2 regions of the Allobosea sp. NPDC055332 genome follow, and region 2 is predicted to be linked to the other one. Evidence: predicted binding sites of a transcription regulator. Region 2 holds the regulator's gene; the other holds the start of a gene.
The links. The regulator HrcA, encoded in region 2, represses chaperone genes, less so after heat shock. The targets are predictions, from matches to a motif close to GTTAGCACTCNCNNNNNGNGAGTGCTAAC.
Positions count from the first base shown of each region.

Region 1: a site for HrcA is predicted at 4,128-4,156, ahead of groES (co-chaperone GroES). Genes of this name have one in related genera too.

Region 1 is NZ_JBSHMO010000002.1:616,875-624,133, forward strand. It holds gene ACWIGM_RS11550 (DUF930 domain-containing protein) at 331-711, shown strand; gene ACWIGM_RS11555 (VOC family protein) at 727-1,104, opposite strand; gene ACWIGM_RS11560 (hypothetical protein) at 1,122-1,622, opposite strand; gene ACWIGM_RS11565 (helix-turn-helix domain-containing protein) at 1,710-2,519, shown strand; gene ACWIGM_RS11570 (DUF1801 domain-containing protein) at 2,527-2,946, opposite strand; gene ACWIGM_RS11575 (PaaI family thioesterase) at 2,985-3,470, opposite strand; gene ACWIGM_RS11580 (MarR family winged helix-turn-helix transcriptional regulator) at 3,546-4,001, opposite strand; gene groES (co-chaperone GroES) at 4,219-4,506, shown strand; gene groL (chaperonin GroEL) at 4,554-6,191, shown strand; gene phnD (phosphate/phosphite/phosphonate ABC transporter substrate-binding protein) at 6,343-7,257, shown strand.
Region 2 is NZ_JBSHMO010000005.1:178,029-185,287, reverse strand. It holds gene ACWIGM_RS26350 (LysE family translocator) at 1-445, shown strand, start outside; gene ACWIGM_RS26345 (cupin domain-containing protein) at 447-800, shown strand; gene ACWIGM_RS26340 (ankyrin repeat domain-containing protein) at 804-1,454, opposite strand; gene hrcA (heat-inducible transcriptional repressor HrcA) at 1,451-2,533, opposite strand; gene rph (ribonuclease PH) at 2,671-3,387, shown strand; gene rdgB (RdgB/HAM1 family non-canonical purine NTP pyrophosphatase) at 3,392-4,039, shown strand; gene hemW (radical SAM family heme chaperone HemW) at 4,036-5,238, shown strand; gene ACWIGM_RS26315 (SMP-30/gluconolactonase/LRE family protein) at 5,420-6,643, shown strand; gene tsaE (tRNA (adenosine(37)-N6)-threonylcarbamoyltransferase complex ATPase subunit type 1 TsaE) at 6,640-7,259, opposite strand, start outside.

The DNA.
Region 1 (7,259 bases), on a different contig from region 2:
ATTGATCCGGCGATGCAGCGCTCCGGCACCGCTGTTCGCGTCCTTCGCGAACCTGGCCTTCCTGCCGCGCTCTGCTTCCATATCCTGCTTGGCGTCCTGCTCGCCATCCGGACAGTCAGCAGCTTCGCGCCGGCGAACGAGACGAGCGTCGAAGTCGAACTGGTTGGCCCGGAAGCGCTGACGCCACCTGCGCCGCCACCCGTCCCAGCTCGGGCGCCCACCCTTCCGCCAGCAGCCGAGATCGCAGCGCCTCCACAATCAGCCCAGGCTCCCCCGCTTCCGGACAAGCCGCCCGCCCTGCCCGTTCCAACGCCCGCCGAACCGCCGGCGATGATCACGGCCCGGACACTGCATTCCGAGAGCGTGCTGGCCAATCCGCGCAGCCGCGGGACGCGCGAGGCGCTGAAGACCCTCGAGACGGGCGAACGCATCGAGCAGCTCTGCAATCTCGAGGCGATGAGCCAGATCCATGCCTGGAAAGCAGAGTTCGAGCCGGACCGCGTCGTCGCCTTCGCCATGGCCGGCACGAAGCTGACGAAGACGGCCCTGGAAGCGGAGGGCGCCGCCTTTCGCAGCCGCAAGCAATGGTACGGCCTGCGCTTCCGTTGCGAGATGGCGGCGAACGGCAAGGTCGCCGGCTTCCAGTTCCGTGTCGGCGAGGCGATCCCGCGCAGCGAATGGGCGGCGCATGACCTGCCGCCCGAGCATTAGCCAACCGCAGTTGCCTCAGGCCGATTTGCTGCAATAGGCCTCCAGCCGATAGCCATCGGGATCGACGACGAAGGCTGCGTAATAGTCGGGGCCATAGGATTCGCGCAGGCCGGGCTTGCCGTTGTCAGCACCACCGGCGGCCAGCGCAGCTGCATGGAAAGCATCCACGCTGTCGCGTGTCGGCGCGACGAAGCAGAAATGCAGGTTGGAGTCGCGGTCGGGCGGCACCGGCGCTGAGACCGCGCCGATCCAGAGGCCGACGCCGCCCTTGCCATAGCCGAGCGAGCCTTCGTCGGCGCTCAGACAGTCATAGCCGAGTGCACCGAGCGCAGCGTCATAGAAGCGCTTGCTGCGGGCGATCTCGCGAACGCCGATGGAAACGTGATCGAACATGATGCTCCTCCTGATCGTCAGGTTTTGATGCGCCTGGCGCGGAAATTGGCCTGGACCTGCCAGCTCACGCCGCCATCACGCGAGCGGTCGCCGATCCAGTGGAACGAGTCCGGGGTGATCTCGGTGAAGCGCCAGCGGATCGCGGTGCCGTCATCGAGCCTGCCGTGCTGGACGATGTCCCTGCCCTCGGCGCGGCCGATCTGGTGCGTGTAGTACTGCTTGAGCGGATCGTTCCAGAGGATGTGCCAGGCATCCTGGCCGGGGTCGTAGATGCGCAGCGTCGTGCCGTGGAAGAAGGCTGGCAGCGCCCAGACATCCTGGACGGCGCGCCCGCCGAGCACCCAGCCGAAATGGATATCGCCCCTGGCCTCATGGCGCTGGCCGTCATCGGTGTACACGATCGCGTCCATGGTCCATGCGCCGACGAACTGGCCGTAGAGGGCGAGCTTGTCCGCGGCTTCAGGCGCCGGCCCGGTGGCGATGAGGACATCGGCCAGCGTCGATGGCGCTGCTGTCATGATCGGGCTCCGTTCTTGATCAGAGTGGCGCCCAGCTTGGCCCGAAGCGCCGGGCAGCACTTGGGAAAAACTGCTAAACTCGCAGGCATGACCGCGACCGCTCATCTCCTGGCCTCGGGCCCCGGCTGGCGGGTCAGCGACATCGTCTGCACGGCCGGCCCGGACGACCGCGCCTTCGAGGAAGAGCATCCGCAGCATTGCATCGCCGTCGTCCGCAGCGGCTCGTTCCGCTACCGCTCGACACAAGGCAGCGCGGTGCTGGCGCCGGGATCGCTGCTGCTCGGCAATGGCGGTGCCTGCTTCGAATGCGGCCATGAGCATGCGGCCGGCGACCGCTGCCTCGCCTTTCAGTTCGAGCCGGCCTGGCTCGAACGCATCGTCGCGGCGGTGCCGGGCGCCCGGCAGATGAGCTTCGCGCAGGCACATCTGCCGCCCCTTCCCGCGCTCGCCAACCTCGTCGCTGAAGCAGAGATCGCTGCTGATGACCCCGAGAAGCTCGAAGAGATCGCGCTGCGTCTCGCCGGAGCGGTGGCGAGTGTCCTGTCGGGCACAAGGCCCGGAGTCGAGACATCAGGCGCCCGCGACCAGCGCAGGATCACGCGGGCGCTGCGCCATATCGAGGCACATTGCGAGGAGCCTCTGTCGCTCGACGCGCTGGCGCGGCAGGCGGCGATGAGTCCCTACCATTTCCTGCGCATCTTTCGCGCACTGGTCGGGATGACGCCGCACCAATATGTGCTGCGAACCCGCCTGCACCGGGCGGCATTGCTGCTGCGCCGGACCGCGCTGCCGGTCGCGGGGATCGCCTTCGATTGCGGCTTCGGCGACCTCTCGACCTTCAACCGGCGCTTCAAGCGGGTGATGGGCGCAAGCCCTGGCGATTATCGCAGCGCCTGAGCGGGCGTCAGTGCTTTGCCCAGCGGTGATAGGTCAGGGCGAGCGCGATGCAATGCGCCAATGGCTCGGCCGGCGGCTCGCTCCCGACGGCGAAGATCAGTCCCCGGTTGCCGTCATAGTCGAACTGCTCGGGATAGTGACGCCGATACGTCTCGATCAGGCTGGTCTGACAATGGACGTAGAGCGCGTAACGCGTCGCCGAACCTTTCAGCGCGTTAGCCCGTATGGTCGTCCCTATCCTCGGCCACTCGGGCAGCCAGGCCGGTTCGCCCCACTTCAACGTCTCGGTCAGCGGTCCGATCTCGGAGGTCGCGGCAGCGACGTCGAGGATCATCTGGCGCAAGCGCAGCATCGGTGGCCTAAGCGGCTCCGGCAGCGACCGGAATTTCGCCTCGACGGCCGCGTCGGTGAATGGCGCAAAGGTCACGAGCCGCTCCTGCCTACAAGCAGATGCGGCCGCTTCGATCAGCGCCCCGCTCCCGCCTTCGCACCGAAGATCATGCAGGTCTCCGTGCCGTGCGCCAGCAGCTTGCCCTGCGCATCGACCAGCTTGCCCTCGCTGGTGGCGATCGAGCCGCCGCGATGGATCAGCGTGCCCTCACAGCGCACCGGGCCGTTGCCGGGCATGACCGGGCGGACATAGTTCAGCTTCATCTCCAGCGTGGTGTAGCCCTCACCGATCCGCAGCGTCGAATGCACGGCGCAGGCCATGGCGGAATCGAGGATCGTCGCCGTCCAGCCGCCATGGATCGTGCCGAGCGGGTTGAAGAAGCGCGGCGAGGGCTTGCCGACGAAGACCACCCGGCCCTCCTCGACCTCGGCGATGTCGAAATCCATCGCATCGGCGAAAGGCGGGCCGGGATGGCGCCCCTCGATCATCCCGCGCAGGAAGGACGCGCCATCCTCCGCGAGCAGGACATCACGGCTGACGACACCGACCTCACGGGGCATGCGGGGACTCCATCTCTATCGTGTAGATGCACGATAGAGATGGAGCGCGGCCCAGGTCAAGTTTGCTGGCGCCGCTCAGCCGGCCTGCCGAGCGGCGCGCCGGATCGCCTTGAGATTGTCGCGCGTCTCGCTCCAGCGCTCCTGGCCGAGCCCGCCCTCGATCCTGTCCTGCGCCGCGCGCCAATAGGGGATCGCCGCCTCGATCGCGGCGCGGCCCTTGTCGGTCACGGCATAGGTCAGCGCCCTGCCCTTGCAGTCGACCGGCTCGATCAGCTTCTCCGCCGCGAGCAATTGCAGATTGCGGGTCAGCGAGGTCCGCTCCAGCGCGAAACGGTCGGCGAGCTCGGTGACCGAGCGCCAGGCGCCGGTCGAGAGCGCCGAGAGCAGCACGAACTGGGTGATCTTCAGGCCGCTCGGCCGCATCGCCTCGTCATAGGCGCGGGTCACGGCTCGTGCAGTCATGCGCACGTGCAACACTACGCAGGAGCGGGCGATGTCGTCGAGCTTGAGGTCGGATACCGGCGTCGTCATCTTGCCACGATAGCCGGTTTAACGTTCGGCCGCAGCAGCGCAGATCGGCGGCCGGTCGCCGCATTCACCTTTTGCGCAGCGGATTCCTTGACTCCCGCAGACCCCGGGCCTATCTCCGCGACGTCCGTTAGCACTCACTCGGTGAGACTGCTAACAGACCCCTTTCACGGGCCAGTCACGAGCCCGTCCAGAATATGACCGAGAGGAAGACAGAACCATGAAGTTCCGTCCGCTGCATGACCGCGTTGTGGTCCGTCGCCTTGATGGCGAAGAGAAGACCAAGGGTGGCATCATCATCCCCGACACCGCCAAGGAAAAGCCCCAAGAGGGTGAAGTCGTCGCCGTCGGCGCCGGCGCCCGCGACGACGCTGGCAAGCTGGTTGCGCTCGATGTCAAGAAGGGCGATCGCGTCCTCTTCGGCAAGTGGAGCGGCACCGAAGTCAAGATCGACGGCCAGGATCTCCTGATCATGAAGGAATCCGACATCATGGGCATCGTCGGCTGAGCAGCCTGACGACCACCCTTCCGTAGAGTCCAATCAGGAGTAGTCTCATGGCTGCCAAAGAAGTTCGCTTTTCCACCGACGCCCGCGACAAGATGCTGCGCGGCGTGGACATCCTCGCCAATGCCGTGAAGGTCACGCTCGGTCCGAAGGGCCGCAACGTCGTGATCGAGAAGTCGTTCGGCGCCCCGCGCATCACCAAGGACGGCGTCACCGTCGCCAAGGAGATCGAGCTCGCCGACAAGTTCGAGAACATGGGCGCTCAGATGGTCCGCGAAGTCGCTTCGCGCCAGAACGACCATGCCGGCGACGGCACCACCACCGCCACCGTGCTCGCCCAGGCGATCGTCCGTGAAGGCGCCAAGTCGGTCGCGGCCGGCATGAACCCGATGGACCTGAAGCGCGGCATCGACCTGGCCGTCGAGGCCATCGTCGCCGACCTCAAGAAGAACTCGAAGAAGGTCACCTCGAACGCGGAAGTCGCGCAGGTCGGCACCATCTCGGCGAACGGCGACGAGTCGGTCGGCAAGATGATCTCGACCGCGATGCAGAAGGTCGGCAACGAGGGTGTCATCACCGTCGAGGAAGCCAAGACCGCCGACACCGAGCTCGACGTCGTCGAGGGCATGCAGTTCGACCGTGGCTATCTCTCGCCGTACTTCATCACGAACGCCGAGAAGATGGTCGCCGAGCTCGAGGACCCCTACATCCTCATCTTCGAGAAGAAGCTGTCGTCGCTGCAGGCGATGCTGCCGATCCTCGAGGCCGTCGTGCAGACCGGCAAGCCGCTACTGATCATCGCCGAGGACGTCGAGGGCGAGGCTCTGGCCACGCTCGTCGTCAACAAGCTCCGTGGCGGCCTGAAGGTCGCGGCCGTCAAGGCTCCGGGCTTCGGTGACCGCCGCAAGGCCATGCTCGAGGACATCTCGATCCTGACCGCCGGCCAGATGATCTCGGAAGACCTCGGCATCAAGCTCGAGACCGTGACGCTCAACATGCTCGGCCGCGCCAAGAAGGTGCGCATCGAGAAGGAGAACACCACGATCATCGACGGCGCCGGCAAGAAGAAGGACATCGAGGGCCGCGTTGCGCAGATCAAGGCGCAGATCGAGGAGACCACCTCGGACTACGACCGTGAGAAGCTGCAGGAGCGTCTGGCCAAGCTCGCCGGCGGCGTCGCGGTCATCCGCGTCGGCGGCGCGACCGAGGTCGAGGTCAAGGAGAAGAAGGATCGCGTTGACGATGCCCTGAACGCCACCCGCGCTGCGGTGGAAGAAGGCATCCTGCCGGGCGGCGGCGTCGCCCTGCTGCGCGCCCTGAACTCGGTCAAGTCGATCAAGACCCAGAACGACGACCAGAAGACCGGCGTCGAGATCGTCCGCAAGGCGATCGCTGCCCCGGCCCGCCAGATCGTCGACAACGCCGGCGATGACGGCGCGGTCGTGATCGGCAAGCTGCTCGAGTCGAAGGACTACGCCTGGGGCTACAACGCCCAGACCGGCGAGTACGGCGACCTGGTCAAGGCCGGCATCATCGACCCGACCAAGGTCGTGCGCACGGCGATCCAGGACGCGGCTTCGATCGCCGGCCTGCTGATCACCACCGAGGCGATGATCGCCGAGACGCCGAAGAAGGACGCCCCGATGCCCCCGATGGGCGGCGGCGGCATGGGCGGCATGGACTTCTGAGGAAGTCCAGCCCTCGCCTTTTGCGAGAACCACGGAGGCCCGGCGCAAGCCGGGCCTTTTTCGTTTGCCGGCGCGTCGCGCAACCGACATCGCATCGTAACGGCTCCGACGCCGTCAGCTGATCAGGTCAGGCACCTTAGGAGTTCCGATCATGATCACCCGCCGCCTGCTGCTCGCCGGCTCAGCTTCGAGCCTCGTCTTGCCCGCCCTCGCCCAGCAGGATTGGCGGCAGGCGATCAAGGAGGTGCGCTTCGGCGTCTCCTCGGCGGAGAACGAGGCGGCCGCGGTTGCGCGAAACCAGCCGGTGGTCGATTACCTCACACAGAAGCTCGGCGTGCCGGTGAAGCTCTACCGGGTCAGCGACTATGCCGGATTGGTCGAAGCGATGCGCGCCGACCAGCTCGAATTCGCTCGCTTCGGGCCGGCGGTCTATTCGCTCGGCCGGCGCGTGCTCGGCGACAAGCTGCAGCCGCTGTTCCGGGATGTCGATAACAACGGCCAGGAGGGCTATTATTCGGTCGTGGTCGTGCGTGCCGACAGCCCCTATCGGACGATCGCCGACCTCAAGGGCAAGAGCTTCGCCTTCGCCGATCCGAACTCGACCTCCGGCTTCGCCTTCCCCGCCTATTTCCTGCGCAAGCAGGGCTTCGACCCGCAGGCCCATTTCAGCGGCACCGTCTTCTCCGGCGGCCACGACAATTCGGTGCTGGCGCTGGTCCGGGGCCAGTTCGATGGCGCCGCGACCTATCAGGTCAACGAGAATTCCGGCGTCGTGCAGCGGCTGGCGCTGCGCGGCATGATCCCAGCCGGCGCGACGCGCGTGATCTGGACCTCACCGCTCATCCCGGCGAGCCCGTTTTCGACTCGCGCGAATCTGCCCCCTGCCCTCAAGGACGCTTTCGTCGCGGCGATGGTGACAATGAAGGACGAGGCCCCCGAGGTGTTCAAGACCTTCACCGACGGGCAAGTGTCGCGCTACGCGCCGGCCAGGCACGAGGATTATCTCGACGTCATCGCCGTCACTGAGGAGCTGGAAGCGCGGCGCAAGCAGAAGCCGGGCGGCTGAGC
Region 2 (7,259 bases):
GGTCCTCGGCCTGTCCGTGCTGATGCAGAGCTTCCACGGCCTGTTCCTGGTCATCAAATATGCCGGCTGCGCCTATCTGATCTATCTCGCCTGGAAGCTCTGGACCGCCCCGGTGAAGAGCCTGGAGGACCAGCCGCCGATGAGTGGCGAAGGCCTGCGCCTGTTTTTCGGCGGCCTCGCGCTAACGCTCGGCAATCCCAAGGTGATGGTGTTCTTCGTCTCGATCCTGCCGCTGGTCGTCGACCTCAACGCGATCACGCCGCTGGCCTTCGCCGAGATCGTCGTCCTGACCACGCTGATCATCAACACCACCCTGCTCGGCTACGCTTTCCTGGCCGACCGGGCGCGGCGGCTGGTGTCGAGCCCGAAGACCATGCGCCGGATCAACCGCGTCACCGGCGGCGTGATGGCCGGCGCAGCAGCAGCGATCGCGACGCGCGGCTGAAATGGCGGACGAAACAACGATACTGCGCGCCATACGCCGCGAGGACTGGTCCGAGACCTCCGGCGAATGGCATGGCGAGGTGCAGGGCTTCGGCGGCGAGGTCTCGCTGATCTTTGTCCGGGCCGAGCCGGGCAAGGGACCGAGACTGCACAGCCATCCCTATCCCGAGACCTTCATCGTGCGCGCCGGGCGGGCGCTCTACACGATCGGCGACCGGGAGATCGAGGCTGGCCCCGGCGAGATTCTGGTCGTGCCGGCCGGCGTGCCGCACAAATTCCGCAGTCTCGGGCCGGAGACGCTGGAATCGATCGACATCCACGCCAGCGAGCGCTTCATCACCGACTGGCTGGAATAGAGCTCAGCGCCCGCCGGCAGCCGCGATCAACCTGGCGACCTCGCTCTGGCCGCGCTTGCGGGCATGCTGGAGCGGGCTGACGCCATCCTTATCGGCGAGGTTGGGGTCGGCGCCGGCATCGAGCACGAGCCTAGCCACCTCAAGATGGCGCGGACCACCATCGCCGAGGATCACGATCTCCAGAAGGCAGGTCCAGCCGAGATTGTTGACGTGATTCACGTCGATGCCGCTGGTCAAAAGCAGCTTGGCTGTCTCGACATGAGCACGCTCGCAGGCCGGGATCAGGGCATTGCCGCCATAGCGATTGCGGATCGTCAGATCAGGCTTGTGCGGCAGCATCGCCGCGACGATCTCGGTGCGACCGCTGGCGCCGGCCAGCAGCCAGGGCGTGTCCTGGTTCGCCGCCTGGGCGTTGGGGCTGGCGCCTGCGGCGAGCAGCGCCTTGGCTACGGCGACATGGTTGCCGGCGACAGCAAGCAGGAGCGGCGTCTGGCGCTGGCCATCGCGCTGTTCGAGATCTGCCTTGGCAGCGATCAGGCGGTTCACCCCTGCAAGATCGCCACGGCCTGCCGCTTCGAGCAGACCGGTTTGCGCCTCGCTTGCACCACCCATCAGCAGCACTCCAGCCAGGATCGCGGCGGCGAGCCGCCTCATCGCCCGCTGTCGAGCAGGCGCCCGACCACCTTGGCGGTATAGTCGACCATCGGCACGATCCGGGCATAGTTCAGCCGCGTCGGGCCGATGATACCGACGACGCCGACGATGCGCTGGCCGCCATCGCGGAAGGGCGCGGCGATGATCGAGGAGCCCGACATCGAGAACAGGTTGTTCTCCGAGCCGATGAAGATGCGCACGCCGTCGCCGGCCTCGGCGCGCGAGAGCAGATCGATCAGCTCGGTCTGCGTTTCCAGATCGGCGAAGAGCAGGCGGATGCGCTCGAGATCCTCCTGCGCCTTCAGATCCTCAAGCAGATTGGCCTGGCCACGCACGATGAGATGCCGGTCGCTGGAGGGGCCGGAACTCGTGGCGATGCCGGTCTCGACCAGCCTTGCGGTCAGCTCGTCGAGTTCGCGTTCCATCAGGGTGCGGCTGTCGGCGATCTCGCGGCGAAGCTCGTCCAGCGTCTTGCCGACGATACGGGCATTGAGGAAATTGCCGGCTTCGACCAGCGCCGACGCCGGCAGCCCCGCCGGCAGCGCCAGGATGCGGTTCTCGACGGTGCCGTCATCGGCGACGAGCACGGCGAGCGCGCGGCCGGCATCGAGCCGCACGAACTCGATATGGCGCAGGCGGGCATTGGCCTTGGTAGTGACGACGACGCCGGCGCCGCGCGACAGGCCAGACAGCAGAGCCGAAGCCTCCGTCAGCGTCTGGTCGAGCGAGCGGTTACTGGCGGCGGCCCGGATCTGCGCCTCGATGCGGGAACGCTCATCGGAGGTGAGATTGCCGACCTCCATCATGCCGTCGACGAAGAAGCGCAGGCCGCGCTCGGTCGGCAGGCGCCCGGCCGAGGTGTGCGGGGCATAGATCAGCCCGGCCGTCTCCAGATCGGTCATGACATTGCGCACCGTCGCCGGCGACAGCGCGATCGGCAACAGGCGGGCGATGTTGCGCGAGCCGACCGGCTCGCCGGTCGTGAGATAACCGTCGACGATCTGGCGAAAGATCTCGCGCGAGCGCTGGTCGATCTCGACCAGGCCGCCGGGCGACTCCGGACGGGTATGGGCGCTCATCGCCTGGTGAACAGCCTCGTGACCATGCCCTATTGTCCCCGGCGCGGCCGGCCGGATCAAGCCCTTGTGCGCCATCGCCTTGCCGCTGTCGTGCTAAGCGCCTACAAGCCGCGGACTTCAGAAGACAGGATGACATGATGAGACCCTCGAAGCGCGCAGCCGACGAGATGCGCAAGGTCACGCTGGAACGCGGCGTGGTGCGCTATGCCGAGGGCTCGTGCATGGTGACCTTCGGCGAGACCAAGGTGCTCTGCGCCGCGACCGTCGAGGAAAAGGGGCCGCCCTGGCTGCGCGGCACCGGCAAGGGCTGGGTCACCGCCGAATATTCGATGCTGCCGCGCGCCACCCATGAGCGTACCCGCCGCGAGGTCACCTCCGGCAAGCCCTCGGGCCGGACGCAGGAGATCCAGCGCCTGGTCGGGCGCTCGCTCCGTGCCGTGGTCGACCTGACCGCGATCGGCGAGCGCCAGATCGTCGTCGATTGCGACGTGCTGCAGGCCGATGGCGGCACCCGCACCGCCTCGATCACCGGCGCCTGGGTCGCGCTGCACGACGCGCTGAAATGGATGGAAGGCCGCGGGATGCTGAAAGGCGCCAACCCGCTCAAGGATCATGTCGCGGCGATCTCCTGCGGCATCGTCGCCGGCAACCCGGTGATCGATCTCGACTATGTCGAGGATTCCGGCGCGCAGACTGACGCCAATTTCGTCATCACCGGTGCGGGTGGCCTCGTCGAGGTGCAGGGCACTGCCGAGGGCGCTCCCTTCAGTGAGGACGAGCTGCTGGCGCTGCTGAAGCTCGCCAAGGGTGGCGTGAACAAGCTCGTCGCCTTGCAGAAGGCTGCGGTGGCCTGACGCCATGAGCGAAACCCGCCTCCTCACCGGCAAGGTCGTGATCGCGACCCACAACCCGGGCAAATTGCGCGAGATGCGCGAGCTGATGGCGCCCTATGGTGTCGAGCTCGTCTCGGCAGGCGAACTTAACCTGCCCGAGCCGGTCGAGGATGGCCACATGTTCGCCGAGAACGCCGCGATCAAGGCGGTCGCAGCGGCCAAGGCCTCCGGCCTGCCGGCACTCGCCGACGATTCCGGCGTCTGCATCGACGCGCTCGACGGCGCCCCCGGCCTGTTCTCGGCCAACTGGGCCGGGCCAGGCAAGGATTTCGCCCCGGCGCTGGCTAGGGTCCAGATGGAGCTCGGCAAGCGCGGTGCGACCACGCCCGAGCAGCGCAAGGCGCATTTCGTCTCGGCGCTGGTGATCGCCTGGCCGGACAGCCATCAGGAACTGTTCGAAGGCCGCGTCTTCGGCACGATCGTCGATGCCCCGCGCGGCACCTCAGGCTTCGGCTACGACCCTGTCTTCCAGCCGGCTGGCCATGCCAAGACCTTCGGCGAGATGACGGCGGAGGAGAAGCACGGCATCCCGCAGGACGGCTCACCCGGCCTGTCGCACCGGGCCCGCGCCTTCCATGTGCTCGCCGCCGCCTGCCTGAGGAAGCCCGTTTGACACCCTCAGCCGCCTTGGCTGGGCGGCCCGGCGTGCCGGCGCATCCGACCGCGGATGCCGGCTTCGCCGTCTATGTGCATTGGCCCTTCTGCCTGGCCAAATGCCCCTATTGCGACTTCAACTCCCATGTCCGGCATCAGCCGCCGGACCAGGCACGCTACATCGCCGCCTTCCGCCGAGAGATCGCCCAGCGCGCCTCACTCGCGCCGGGGCGTACGGTCTCCTCGATCTTCTTCGGCGGCGGCACGCCTTCGCTGATGGAGGGCGCGACTGTCGGCGCGATCCTCGATGCGATCGGCGAGCACTGGACCGTCGCACCCGACTGCGAGATCTCGCTGGAGGCCAACCCGACCAGCGTCGAGGCCGGGCGCTTCCGCGATTTCCGCGCGGCCGGCGTCAACCGCGTCTCGCTCGGCGTGCAGGCGCTGAACGATGCCGATCTCAAGGCGCTCGGCCGGATGCATTCGGCGCAGGAGGCGCTCGATGCGGTCGCGATCGCGCGGCGCTATTTCGAGCGCTATTCCTTCGATCTGATCTATGCCCGCTCGCCACTGCAGACGCCGGCGCTGTGGCAGGCCGAGCTCGAGCTGGCGATCAGCCATGCCGCCGAGCACCTGTCGCTCTATCAGCTCACCATCGAGTCCGGCACGGCCTTCGAGCAGCTCTACAAGGCTGGCAAGCTCGCCATCCCCGATCCTGATGCGGGCGCAGCGCTCTACGAGCTGACGCAGGAAATCACAGCCAAGCACGGCCTGCCGGTCTATGAGATCTCGAACCATGCCCGGCCGGGCGCGGAATGCCGGCACAATCTGGTCTACTGGCATTATGGCGAATATGCCGGCATCGGGCCGGGCGCCCATGGCCGGCTGGTGACCGCAGATGGCCGCTACGCGCAATCGACCGAGAAGCGGCCGGAGACCTGGTTGGAGCGGATCGAGGCCGGCAGCGACGCCCTGATCGAGAATGAGAAGCTCTCTGCTGAGTCGCAGGGCGACGAATACCTGCTGATGGGTCTGAGACTCGTCGAAGGGATCGATCTTGACGTCTTCGAGGGGCTCGCCGGCCGCAAGCTCAACGGCAACCGCATCGGCAGCCTGATCGCCGAGGGCTTCCTCGTCCGCAAGCCGAATGGTCGCCTTGCCGCGACGCCCGAAGGCGCCCTCCTGCTCGACGCGCTCGTCGCCGACCTCGCGGCCTAAGGACGGATCGCGGCACCGTCCGCCGGACTCGGTATCATTAAACCGATTTAAGTCGGTGAGAAGTCCTGTTGGGACAGGGTTCGTCATGACCGGGCGGGCGCCTTCCGCCACGTCACCGCCGCAATCGGCGCTCCCGATGGCCGGGTAAGAACGGCTTAAGTTCAACCTAGGGAGGTCAGCGATGCAGCAAAGCACAATCGATGAATCACGTCCCGCATTGTCACGCCGCCGCCTGTTGCAGGCCGCAGGGGCCGGGGCGCTCATAGCCGCCGCCGATACGGCCCTGGCACAGGCCCCTGCTGCCCGGCCCGGACCACCGAGCACGGTGACCAGCCCGCCGCGCGATTTCAGCCGCGGCGGCGCGCCGACCACCTATTTCTGGGACCCGGACGTCATTGCCGTCGATCCCGCCTTCGAGGGGCTGGCCCAGCCCAATGCCGCGATCCAGCGGCTGTGGACCGGCGCCCTCTGGGCGGAAGGCCCGGCCTGGAACGCACAGGGGCGCTATCTCGTCTGGAGCGACATCCCGAACAACCGGCAGATGCGCTGGCTCGAGGATGATGGCCGCGTCAGCGTCTTCCGCACGCCGTCGGGCAACAGCAACGGCAATAGTTTCGACTTCCAGGGCCGGCAGCTCTCCTGCGAGCATCTCAACCGCCGCGTCGTGCGCTACGAGCTCGATGGCTCGGTGACGATCCTCGCCGACAAGTTCGACGGCAAGCGACTGAACTCGCCGAACGACGTCGTCCAGCATCCCGATGGCAGCTACTGGTTCACCGATCCACCCTATGGCGGCCAACTCTATGAAGGCGCGCCCGATGCGGCCGGCGGGCCGAGCAACACCAGCGGCAAGATCAATCCCCGGCTCGGCCAGCCGCCCGAGATCGGCTCCTACAAGCGCGAACTGCCGACGAACTGCTACCGCATCGATCCGAGCGGCCGGGTCGACCTCGTCGTCACCGAACAGCAGGTGCCCGATCCGAACGGCCTGTGTTTCTCGCCGGACTTCAAGAAGCTCTACATCGCCTCGACCGGCAAGGGCCCGGGCGATACCGGCCCCGGCGGCAAGGGCGACATCCATGTCTTCGATGTCGGCGCCGACAACAAGCTCTCCAACGGCAAGCTGTTCTCGGACTGCATGGTCGACGGGGTGAAATGCGGGCCAGACGGCTTGCGCTGCGACGTGCAGGGCAATCTCTGGGCCTCCAGCAATGCCGGTCGCGCCGTCGGCTACAATGGCGTGCTCTGCTTCAACCCGGAGGGCAAGCTGATCGGCCGCATCCGGCTGCCGGAGGTCTGCGGCAATGTCTGCTTCGGTGGGCCCAAGCGCAACCGGCTGTTCATGGCGGCGAGCCAGTCGATCTATGCGGTCTATCTCGGCACGCAAGGCGCCGGGCCGGGCTAAGAAGCGCCCGGCTCAGGCCCGTCCTGCTCGGGCTCAGGCCGATCCTGCTCTGCGGGATCGGCCTTCGCTTCCGGCTCCTGCCCCGCATAGAGCTTGGGCAGATAGGTCTCGTACCACGCCTTCAGCTCGGCGAGCGCCGGCTGTTCGAGGTTGCGGCGGAGATAAGCCTCGATCCGCGGCAGGTGCTTGAGATAGCCCGGCTTGCCGTCGCGCCGGTCGAGCCGGGCGAAAATGCCGGCGATCTTGGTGTTGCGCTGCGCGCCGAGGATGGCATAGGCGCGGGCGAAGCCTGGCAGGTCGAAGCCCGGATCGGTGCCGCGACGCGCGCCGGCATAGGCCGCGAGCAGGCGCAGTTCCAGCGCCGCCGGCACGTCGACCCGGGCATCTTGGCCAAGTGCGACGAGATCATAGCCGGGGTGCCCGAGCACCGCGTCCTGGAAATCGATCAGACCGAGCCTGGCATGGCCGACGCGATCCGGCAGCCAGAGCAGGTTCGGCGAGTGATAGTCGCGCAATGTCCAGGTCGCGGGCGTCTCGAAGAGCTCGTCGAAGAGCTTGTCCCAGATGCGGCTGAACTCGGCCCGCGTCACAGCCGGCAAGCTGACGCCGGCGATAT